DNA from 2 places in the Oceanobacillus sp. FSL W7-1304 genome. Region 1 is predicted to be linked to the other one. Evidence: predicted binding sites of a transcription regulator. Region 1 holds the regulator's gene; the other holds the start of a gene.
The links. The regulator CtsR, encoded in region 1, represses protease genes until heat stress. The targets are predictions, from matches to a motif close to ATGGTCAATAAAGGTCAAACA.
Positions count from the first base shown of each region.

Region 2: the regulator CtsR is predicted to act here: its motif matches at 2,365-2,385, upstream of NYE61_RS08025 (ATP-dependent Clp protease ATP-binding subunit).

Region 1 is NZ_CP150211.1:2,609,629-2,614,071, reverse strand. Features, by position in the region: rRNA gene NYE61_RS13280 (23S ribosomal RNA) at 1-648, shown strand, start outside; rRNA gene rrf (5S ribosomal RNA) at 767-882, shown strand; gene NYE61_RS13270 (MgtC/SapB family protein) at 1,599-2,300, shown strand; gene NYE61_RS13265 (CtsR family transcriptional regulator) at 2,491-2,958, shown strand; gene NYE61_RS13260 (UvrB/UvrC motif-containing protein) at 3,015-3,563, shown strand; gene NYE61_RS13255 (protein arginine kinase) at 3,560-4,443, shown strand, end outside.
Region 2 is NZ_CP150211.1:1,590,937-1,595,379, forward strand. Features, by position in the region: gene NYE61_RS08025 (ATP-dependent Clp protease ATP-binding subunit) at 150-2,288, opposite strand; gene NYE61_RS08030 (acyl--CoA ligase) at 2,461-4,035, opposite strand; gene NYE61_RS08035 (GNAT family protein) at 4,105-4,443, opposite strand, start outside.

The DNA.
Region 1 (4,443 bases):
GCGGTCGCCTCCCAAAAGGTAACGGAGGCGCCCAAAGGTTCCCTCAGAATGGTTGGAAATCATTCGTAGAGTGTAAAGGCACAAGGGAGCTTGACTGCGAGACCTACAAGTCGAGCAGGGACGAAAGTCGGGCTTAGTGATCCGGTGGTTCCGCATGGAAGGGCCATCGCTCAACGGATAAAAGCTACCCCGGGGATAACAGGCTTATCTCCCCCAAGAGTTCACATCGACGGGGAGGTTTGGCACCTCGATGTCGGCTCATCGCATCCTGGGGCTGTAGTCGGTCCCAAGGGTTGGGCTGTTCGCCCATTAAAGCGGTACGCGAGCTGGGTTCAGAACGTCGTGAGACAGTTCGGTCCCTATCCGTCGTGGGCGTTGGAAGTTTGAGAGGAGCTGTCCTTAGTACGAGAGGACCGGGATGGACACACCGCTGGTGTACCAGTTGTTCCGCCAGGAGCATCGCTGGGTAGCTACGTGTGGAAAGGATAAGTGCTGAAAGCATCTAAGCATGAAGCCCCCCTCAAGATGAGACTTCCCATCACTTCGAGTGAGTAAGATCCCTCAGAGACGATGAGGTTGATAGGTTCGGTGTGGAAGCGTGGTGACACGTGGAGCTTACGGATACTAATCGATCGAGGACTTAACTAAATTCTTTATTTGATGTCTTGTTTACTCTTATTTAGTTTTTAAGGTATAAATTCAAAAAAACCTTGCATTTTTATTCGGAAATGCATATAATAAAACTTGTCCTTGTTTTTGAGGATTGTCTGGTAGCAATAGCGAAGAGGCCACACCTGTTCCCATGCCGAACACAGAAGTTAAGCTCTTCAGCGCCGATGGTAGTTGGGGCTTTGCCCCTGCAAGAGTAGGACGCCGCCAGGCAGATGAAAAAGAGTTAAAATACAGATAATGTATTTTAACTCTTTTTGTATATCTATAATAAATTATGGCTTGCTAGCTTTTTCAATAATAAGGTAAGGATGTATATAGATAACGATGATATTGAAATGAATAAGTGCAATATCATCGTTTATTTTTATCTTCTATAGATATCAATAGAAGCAACTCACAAAGTAGGAACTTGATGGATACTATAAGGCGGTTTCTTGAATCCGGAATAATGGATTTAGAAACCTATAAAATAATTCGATTTTATTGTAAGAGATCATTGTAGTTACGGTGAATATATTGAAGACATGGTGGCTAGAGATAATACTGGAGTTCTGCGTGTGGAAATATATAGGATGCTGTAGAAATACCATTTAAAATCTCCTATTTAGTTTTTTTCGACATAAAACAATTTATTTTATCTTTGCTAAGTTAAAATCCGGTAAAGTTTGAGCTTTTCAAGGAGCGTGTCAAATCTTATACAAGTTTGGAAAAAGCAAGTCGTTTTACTGTTTTAATTTTATCCAGAAAATCTCTTTCATCATTATGAATTGTTTTCATATAGTTAATAAAAGGTTTAACAATCTTTTTAACAAGGAATAAACTCGAGAAGGGTATTTCCATAAAAAATTCTTATATAAGATTAGAAAATCGTGATGAAACGATTTATATATAGAAACAGATAGTAATTCTTAAAGGGGGGATAAACTTTGCAATCATGGGCAGATCAGCTATTAGGGGAAGACTTTTTATTAATTATTACAAGATTGCTTGTTGCATTAGTATTATCTGGTTTAATTGGTTTTGAACGGGAGATTAATAATCACTCTGCTGGGTTCCGCACGCATATTCTTGTTGGTGTAGGTGCTTGTTTAATGATGATTTTGTCCCTATTTGGGTTTAGTACATTTAATGAAGTAAATGATAATATTCGATTTGATCCTGCGCGTATCCCCTCTTATGTTATTAGTGGAATTGGATTCCTTGGAGCAGGAACGATTATTGTTTATGGTGGAACAGTCCGTGGGCTGACAACAGCAGCTTCTATCTGGGCTGTAGCTGGAATTGGCCTTGTTGTAGGATCAGGTATGTATAGTGTTGCTATTTTCACAACGCTTATTATATTAATCAGTCTGATTTTCCTCAATCATATTGAAAGAATATTTCCTAGGTCAAGGACTACCACGTTTATTGAATTGGTTGTTGATGAAACGATTCAAATCAATCAAGTAGTAGAGGTAATCGAAAAACAGCAATTTTCTATAACAAATATCGAGATTATAAGGCAAGAAAGCAGCTTAAGGAAATTCTATATAAAAATGGGTCGGAAAGATAAACAGAGTCTGATTACCATTTTTGAAGAGATCTCCCGATTTCAGGGAGTAAAAAACATCTCCGAATTAACGAAATAATGCCATTTCAAAAACCTTCCACAGATAATTTGTGGAAGGTTTTTGGTTTCGTTTTTGTTAATTTTGTCTAAGATATATACATAAGTTGTTTGCATCTCCTTCATTTTGGCGTATAATGAAACTATAGTCAAAGATAGTCAAAGTCAAAAGACAACGTGCTGGATAATTCATACAGAAAGGTGTAGGGCAGATGAGCAATATTTCGGATGTAATTGAACAGTATCTGAAAAAGGTTCTACAGGCGAAGGGGCAGAATGCAATTGAAATTAAGCGAAGTGAAATTGCAGATCAATTTCAGTGTGTTCCCTCGCAAATAAATTATGTAATTAATACGCGTTTTACTGTAGAAAAAGGGTATATAGTAGAAAGTAAGCGGGGTGGTGGAGGTTATATTCGTATCATGCGAATTAAGCATCAGGATAAGTCGGAACTTATTGATGAAATTATCCAGATGATTGATGGCTCTATTTCCCAGCGATCGTCTATTGATGTTTTAGAACGTTTATTAGAAGAAGCCATCATTACAAAGCGCGAGGCAAAGATTATGCTTAGTGCAATGGATCGTACGACATTAGCTTTTAAACTTCCATTACGAGATGAATTACGTGCTCGTATACTATCAAAAATGCTTTTAACCTTAAAGTATGCAGGTGAGTAAAGCAGTATTTTACAGATGATTTTGTAAAGAGGTTGTATGTAAAGGGGGAATAGATATTGGAATGTCAGGAATGTCATGAACGGCCAGCTACACTTCATGTAAAACAGGTAATTAATGGACAAGAAACTAAAGTAAGTATGTGTGAGACATGTGCTAAGAAAAAGGGGTATATCACATATCCAGAGGAAGGCTATTCCCTTCATGATTTACTAACTGGTTTATTTAATTTTGACACGATAAAGATGACGAGCATGAGTGATAATCAATTAAACCAGGTAAAAGAATTGCAATGCTCGAAATGTGGAATGACATTTTCAAAGTTTAAGCAAGTTGGTAAGTTTGGCTGTGCCCATTGCTATGAGTCTTTTGCTTCCAAGCTAGAGCCAATTTTTCGTAGAGTACATTCCGGCAATACGAAGCATTTTGGCAAAATACCAAAACGTGCTGGAAGTGGCTTACAATTAAAAAAACAACTGAAAAGCTATCGAGAAGAGTTGCAACAATTAATTGAAGCAGAAGCTTTTGAAGAAGCTGCAAAAGTTCGGGATAAAATAAAAGCATTGGAAAAAGGGGATAAAGAGCCGGAAGCAGGTGATGGATCTTGAGCTTAGAGCATTTTATCAAAGAAGCACTTAGCCCCTGGATGCACGAACAAGGGCCTGATAATGATATTGTGATGAGTAGTAGAATTCGCTTAGCACGGAACTTTGCAAATGTTACGTATCCAATCCTTGCTGAACAGGAGAAATTGGATGATATTCGTAGTTTTTTTAAGAAGGAATATGAACATCAAACCTTCCAAAACTATAAGAATTTAGAATTTGTCTCAATTAAAGATTTGACACCTGTAGAAAAAAGCGTGCTTGTTGAAAAGCATTTAATTAGTCCTCATTTAGTAAAGCACGATGAGCATGCTGCTGTTATGATTTCACAAAATGAGCAAGTTTCAGTCATGATAAATGAAGAGGATCATATTCGTATTCAGCTTTATTTTCCTGGTTTACAGTTAAAAAAGGCATTGGAAGAAGCTTTTGATTTCGATGATTGGATTGAAGAGAAGGTAAATTATGCATACGATGAAACAAAAGGTTATTTAACTAGCTGTCCAACAAATGTAGGAACAGGAATGCGAGCGTCTGTTATGATGCATCTTCCCGCCTTATCGATGACAAAGCAAATTAATCGAATGATCCCAGCGATTAGTCAGCTTGGCCTTGTTGTTAGAGGGATTTATGGAGAGGGCAGTGAAGCGCTTGGTAACATTTTCCAAATATCCAACCAAATTACGCTTGGAAAGTCTGAGGAAGATATTGTAGAGGACTTAGAGAGTGTTGTGAATCAGTTAATCGATCATGAACGAGTCGCACGAAATTATATTATGAAGCGATCAGGTATAGAACTCGAGGATCGTATCTTTCGTTCCTACGGTGTACTGCAGTATAGCCGGAAAATTGAATCAAAAGAAGCTGCAAAATGTATTTCTAA
Region 2 (4,443 bases), 1.0 Mb from region 1:
CACAGGTCTCTCCATCTGGGGTCACAAGATCTTATACCACGGGTAACTGGTCCACACTTTCAAATAATATAAAGCCGTTAAATTTAATTCCCTAACTTACATAAACAAAAAAACCCGCTGCAAACACGCAGCGGGTTTCACTTAAGCTATTACTTTTTCTGAACGACAATCTCCTGATCAACAGCATCGACATGCACATTATCGACTGTTTCTTCTTCTAGAATTAAATCTGTTAATTGATCTTCAATTTTATCTTGGATGACACGACGTAATGGTCTTGCACCGAATCGTACATCATAGCCTTGTTTAACGAGCTCTTGCTTCGCTTCATCTGAAATTGTAATGTGAATATTATTTTCTTCAATCGTTTCTTCAAGATCTTTTAGCATTAAATCTACAATTTTTAATAGATCTTTTTCTGCTAACTCATTAAAGTTAACAATTGCATCGAAACGGTTCAAGAATTCAGGTTTAAAGTAGTCACTTAGGTTTTCCAATGTTGATACAGATTCATGACGATCACTGTTAAAGCCAACATTGACTGATTTTACTCCAGTTCCTGCGTTACTTGTCATAATAATCACAGTTTCTTTGAAGCTGACCTTTCTGCCATGTGAATCGGTCAAATGACCATCTTCCATAATTTGCAGGAACATATTCTGTACGTCTGGATGTGCTTTTTCAATCTCATCCAAAAGCAGGATAGAATATGGATTGCGGCGAACACGCTCAGTTAGTTGTCCTGCCTCTTCATGACCAACATAGCCTGGAGGTGATCCAATAATCTTAGACACAGCGTGTTTTTCCATGTACTCACTCATATCAAGACGAATCATCGAGTCACGCGTACCAAATAATTCTTCTGCTAATACTTTTGTCAGTTCGGTTTTCCCTACACCAGTTGGTCCGACAAATAAGAAGGATCCAATCGGGCGATCTTTCGCTTTTAGTCCTGCACGACTACGGCGGATTGCTTTAGCAACTTTATCAACTGCTTCATCCTGACCAATTACTTTCTTACGCAGGTTTTCGGCAATATTTTTCATTTTTGCTTGTTCATCTGCTTGCATTTTCGTTACTGGGATGCCTGTTTTCTCTTCGACAATTAATTGAATATCTGAGATGTCGACATCTAGTACTTTTTCACCGTCTACGGCTTTTTCAACTTGCTTTTGTAATTGAATTTCCTGATATCTTAGATTCGCAGCACGTTCATATTCTTCTTTTTCTGCCGCTTCTTGTTTCTCTTTGACTACCTCATCTAAACGTTTCTGCAAGGAATCGGAATCTTTTTGGGCATTTGCCAGGTTTAGACGTGATCCAACCTCATCCATCAAGTCAATTGCTTTATCTGGCAGGAAACGATCTTGAATATAGCGACTTGATAGTGTCACAAATGCACGAACAACCTCATCTGAATATCGAACTTCATGGAATGCTTCATAACGATCTTTGATTCCATTTAAGATTTGAATAGCATCTTCTTGCGAAGGTTCATTGACCATGATTGGCTGCAAACGGCGTTCTAGTGCCGCATCCTTTTCAATTTGACGGTACTCTTTCAATGTCGTAGCACCGATTAATTGCAGTTCACCACGAGCTAGTGCCGGCTTTAGGATATTTCCTGCATCCATTTGGGAACTTTCTGCAGTCCCAGCACCGACGATTAGATGAATTTCATCGACAAACAAGATAACATTTTCACGTGCTTGCAATTCTTCAATCAGTTTTTTCATACGTTCTTCAAATTGTCCGCGTATTCCTGTATTCGCTACAAGTGAAGCAACGTCAAGCAAGTAAATTTCTTTATTGAGCAGCTTGGCAGGTACATTGCCTTCTACAATTTTAACTGCTAGTCCCTCTGCGATTGCTGTTTTACCAACACCTGGCTCCCCGATAAGAACCGGATTATTTTTTGTTCTTCTATTTAAAGTCTCAATAACTCGTTTAATTTCTTTATCACGGCCGATTACAGAATCAATGCTACCAGCACGTGCTGCATCATTTAGATTTTTTGCTAATTGGTCAATCAAGCCATTCCCTTTGTTTGCTTTTTGTTTTGTTTGTGTTCCCGTTTTGCTTGCTCCATTACCTTGGAAGAAGTTATTTGAAAATGCTTCATTGAAATCCCCGAACGGAGAATTTGAAAAGAAGTCATTTGAATTCATCATCTTTCCTTGAAGCTCTTGGAAACATGTAGCACATAAGTGCATTTCCACTCGCTGATTATTTATCTGCATTTGCGCATTTATATTTGCTTCATTTGTTCCACATTGTTGACATTTCATTTTCCATTCCTCCTTGGAAATATTCCATATCGTTCTCAAGTTTGACTTTGACTATCTTTGACCTTAACTACATTATACTCTGACCTTTTTTGACTTTCAAGTGTTTTGATAAATTTTTTTATAAAAAGTGAAAAATCCCGACTAGTTATTAGTCGAGATCGTTGGATATACTTTATTTAACAGCTTCCCTTTGGCGTAATTCAACACGCCTGATTTTTCCAGAGGTTGTTTTTGGAAGCTCGTCCAGAAACTCAATTTCCCTTGGATATTTATATGGTGCTGTTAATGCTTTAACATGCTCTTGTAATTCTTTGACCAATGCTGTTTCGTCATGATCTATATTATTTTTTAATACGACAAATGCTTTGACAATACTTCCTCGAATCTCATCCGGACTTGCGACAACAGCACATTCCTGAACATATGGATGTTTGACCAAAGCATCTTCCACTTCAAATGGACCAATCGTATAGCCAGAGCTAATTATAATATCATCGCTTCTTCCCTCAAACCAAAAATAGCCATCCTCATCTTTGCGTGCCCTGTCTCCAGTGATGTAGTATTCTCCACGGCGAGAATGCTTTGTCCGCTCTATATCTTTATAGTACTCTCTGAAAAGAGCTGGACTATCTAATTTCACAGCAATATCACCAACTTCATTCGTTGAGACTGGTTGACCTTTGTCATCAACAATTTCCACATCGTTACCTGGAGTTGGTTTTCCCATGGAACCAGGTTTCACTTTCATTCCTTTCATTACTCCTAATAGTAATGTGTTTTCAGTTTGACCATAGCCATCGCGAACTGTGATATTGAAATACTTGCGGAATACATCAATAACCTCCACATTCAATGGTTCACCAGCAGATACAGCACTTGTTAAAGCCGAGAGATTATAGTTGCTAATCGTATCTACTTTTGCCATCATTCGATATTCTGTTGGCGTACAGCACAGGACATTGATTGCTTGCTTCTCTAAAATGCTTAAATATTTTTGTGCATCATATTTTCCGTGATAAATAAAGCCAGTTGCTCCTGTACCAAGCACAGATAAAAACGGAGTCCATATCCATTTCTGCCAACCAGGCCCAGCCGTTGCCCATACTCTATCTCCCTCTTTAATAGAAAGCCAGTGCTCTGGAGCCGTCCTTAAATGCGCATAGCCCCAACCATGTGTATGAACAACACCTTTTGGACTTCCTGTTGTACCAGAAGTATAGGAGATAAAAGCAATATCATCCTTTGTTGTCGATGCAATCTCTAGTACATCAGATTGTTGTTCTCGTAGTTCATCTAAAAAATAAAAATCATCCCGAGTCTCACCAACCACAAATTTGATTAGCTCATCATACTCCTCAATATCCTTATATTGTTCTACGTAAGGATAATAGCTGATTATTCCACGCACTTCACCATGGCTTACACGGTATTGCAAGTCTTTTGTTTTTAGCATTTCAGAGCTTGGAATAACAATAACCCCGACTTTGATTGCTGCCAAATATACTTCATAAGCCTCGATTAGTCGAGGTACCATTATAAGTACTTTATCTCCTTGCCTTAGTCCTTTTTCAAGAAGGGCATTACCTATTTTATTAACGTTTTTCATTAATTGTTCATAGGTCACTTCTTTTGTATGACCTGTTTCATTTTCCCATATTAGTGCCGTTCGTTCTGTATTTGTAGCATGCTTTTCCATCTCCATTACAATATTATAATCTGTTGGCGCGATTAGGTCTCTCCGATTCACCATGTATCCCCTCCCACAATAATTATTTTTATTGTAACAAATAATTAAGAATATTTATATAAATAAAAACTAAGGACTTCTGTTTATAGTCCATTCTTCTTTGAGTAATCCATAAACAGTCCTGTCTAGGTATTCACTGTTTAAATACTCAAAGTTGCGAATAACTCCCTCTTTTTTGAAACCTAAGCGCTCTGGTATTGCTTTGCTTTTCGTGTTTTTTGATGCTGCATTGATTTCAATCTTTCTAAGTTCTAAATCCATAAATGCATGATTAATAAGCTTTTGACAAGCGCAAGTAACCAGTCCTTTTCCTACATAGTCATCTCCCAGCCAATACCCGATTTCAGTTTTTCTCGCAGTCCAGTCAATATATAAATACCCTATCGAACCGACGAGTATAGCATTGTA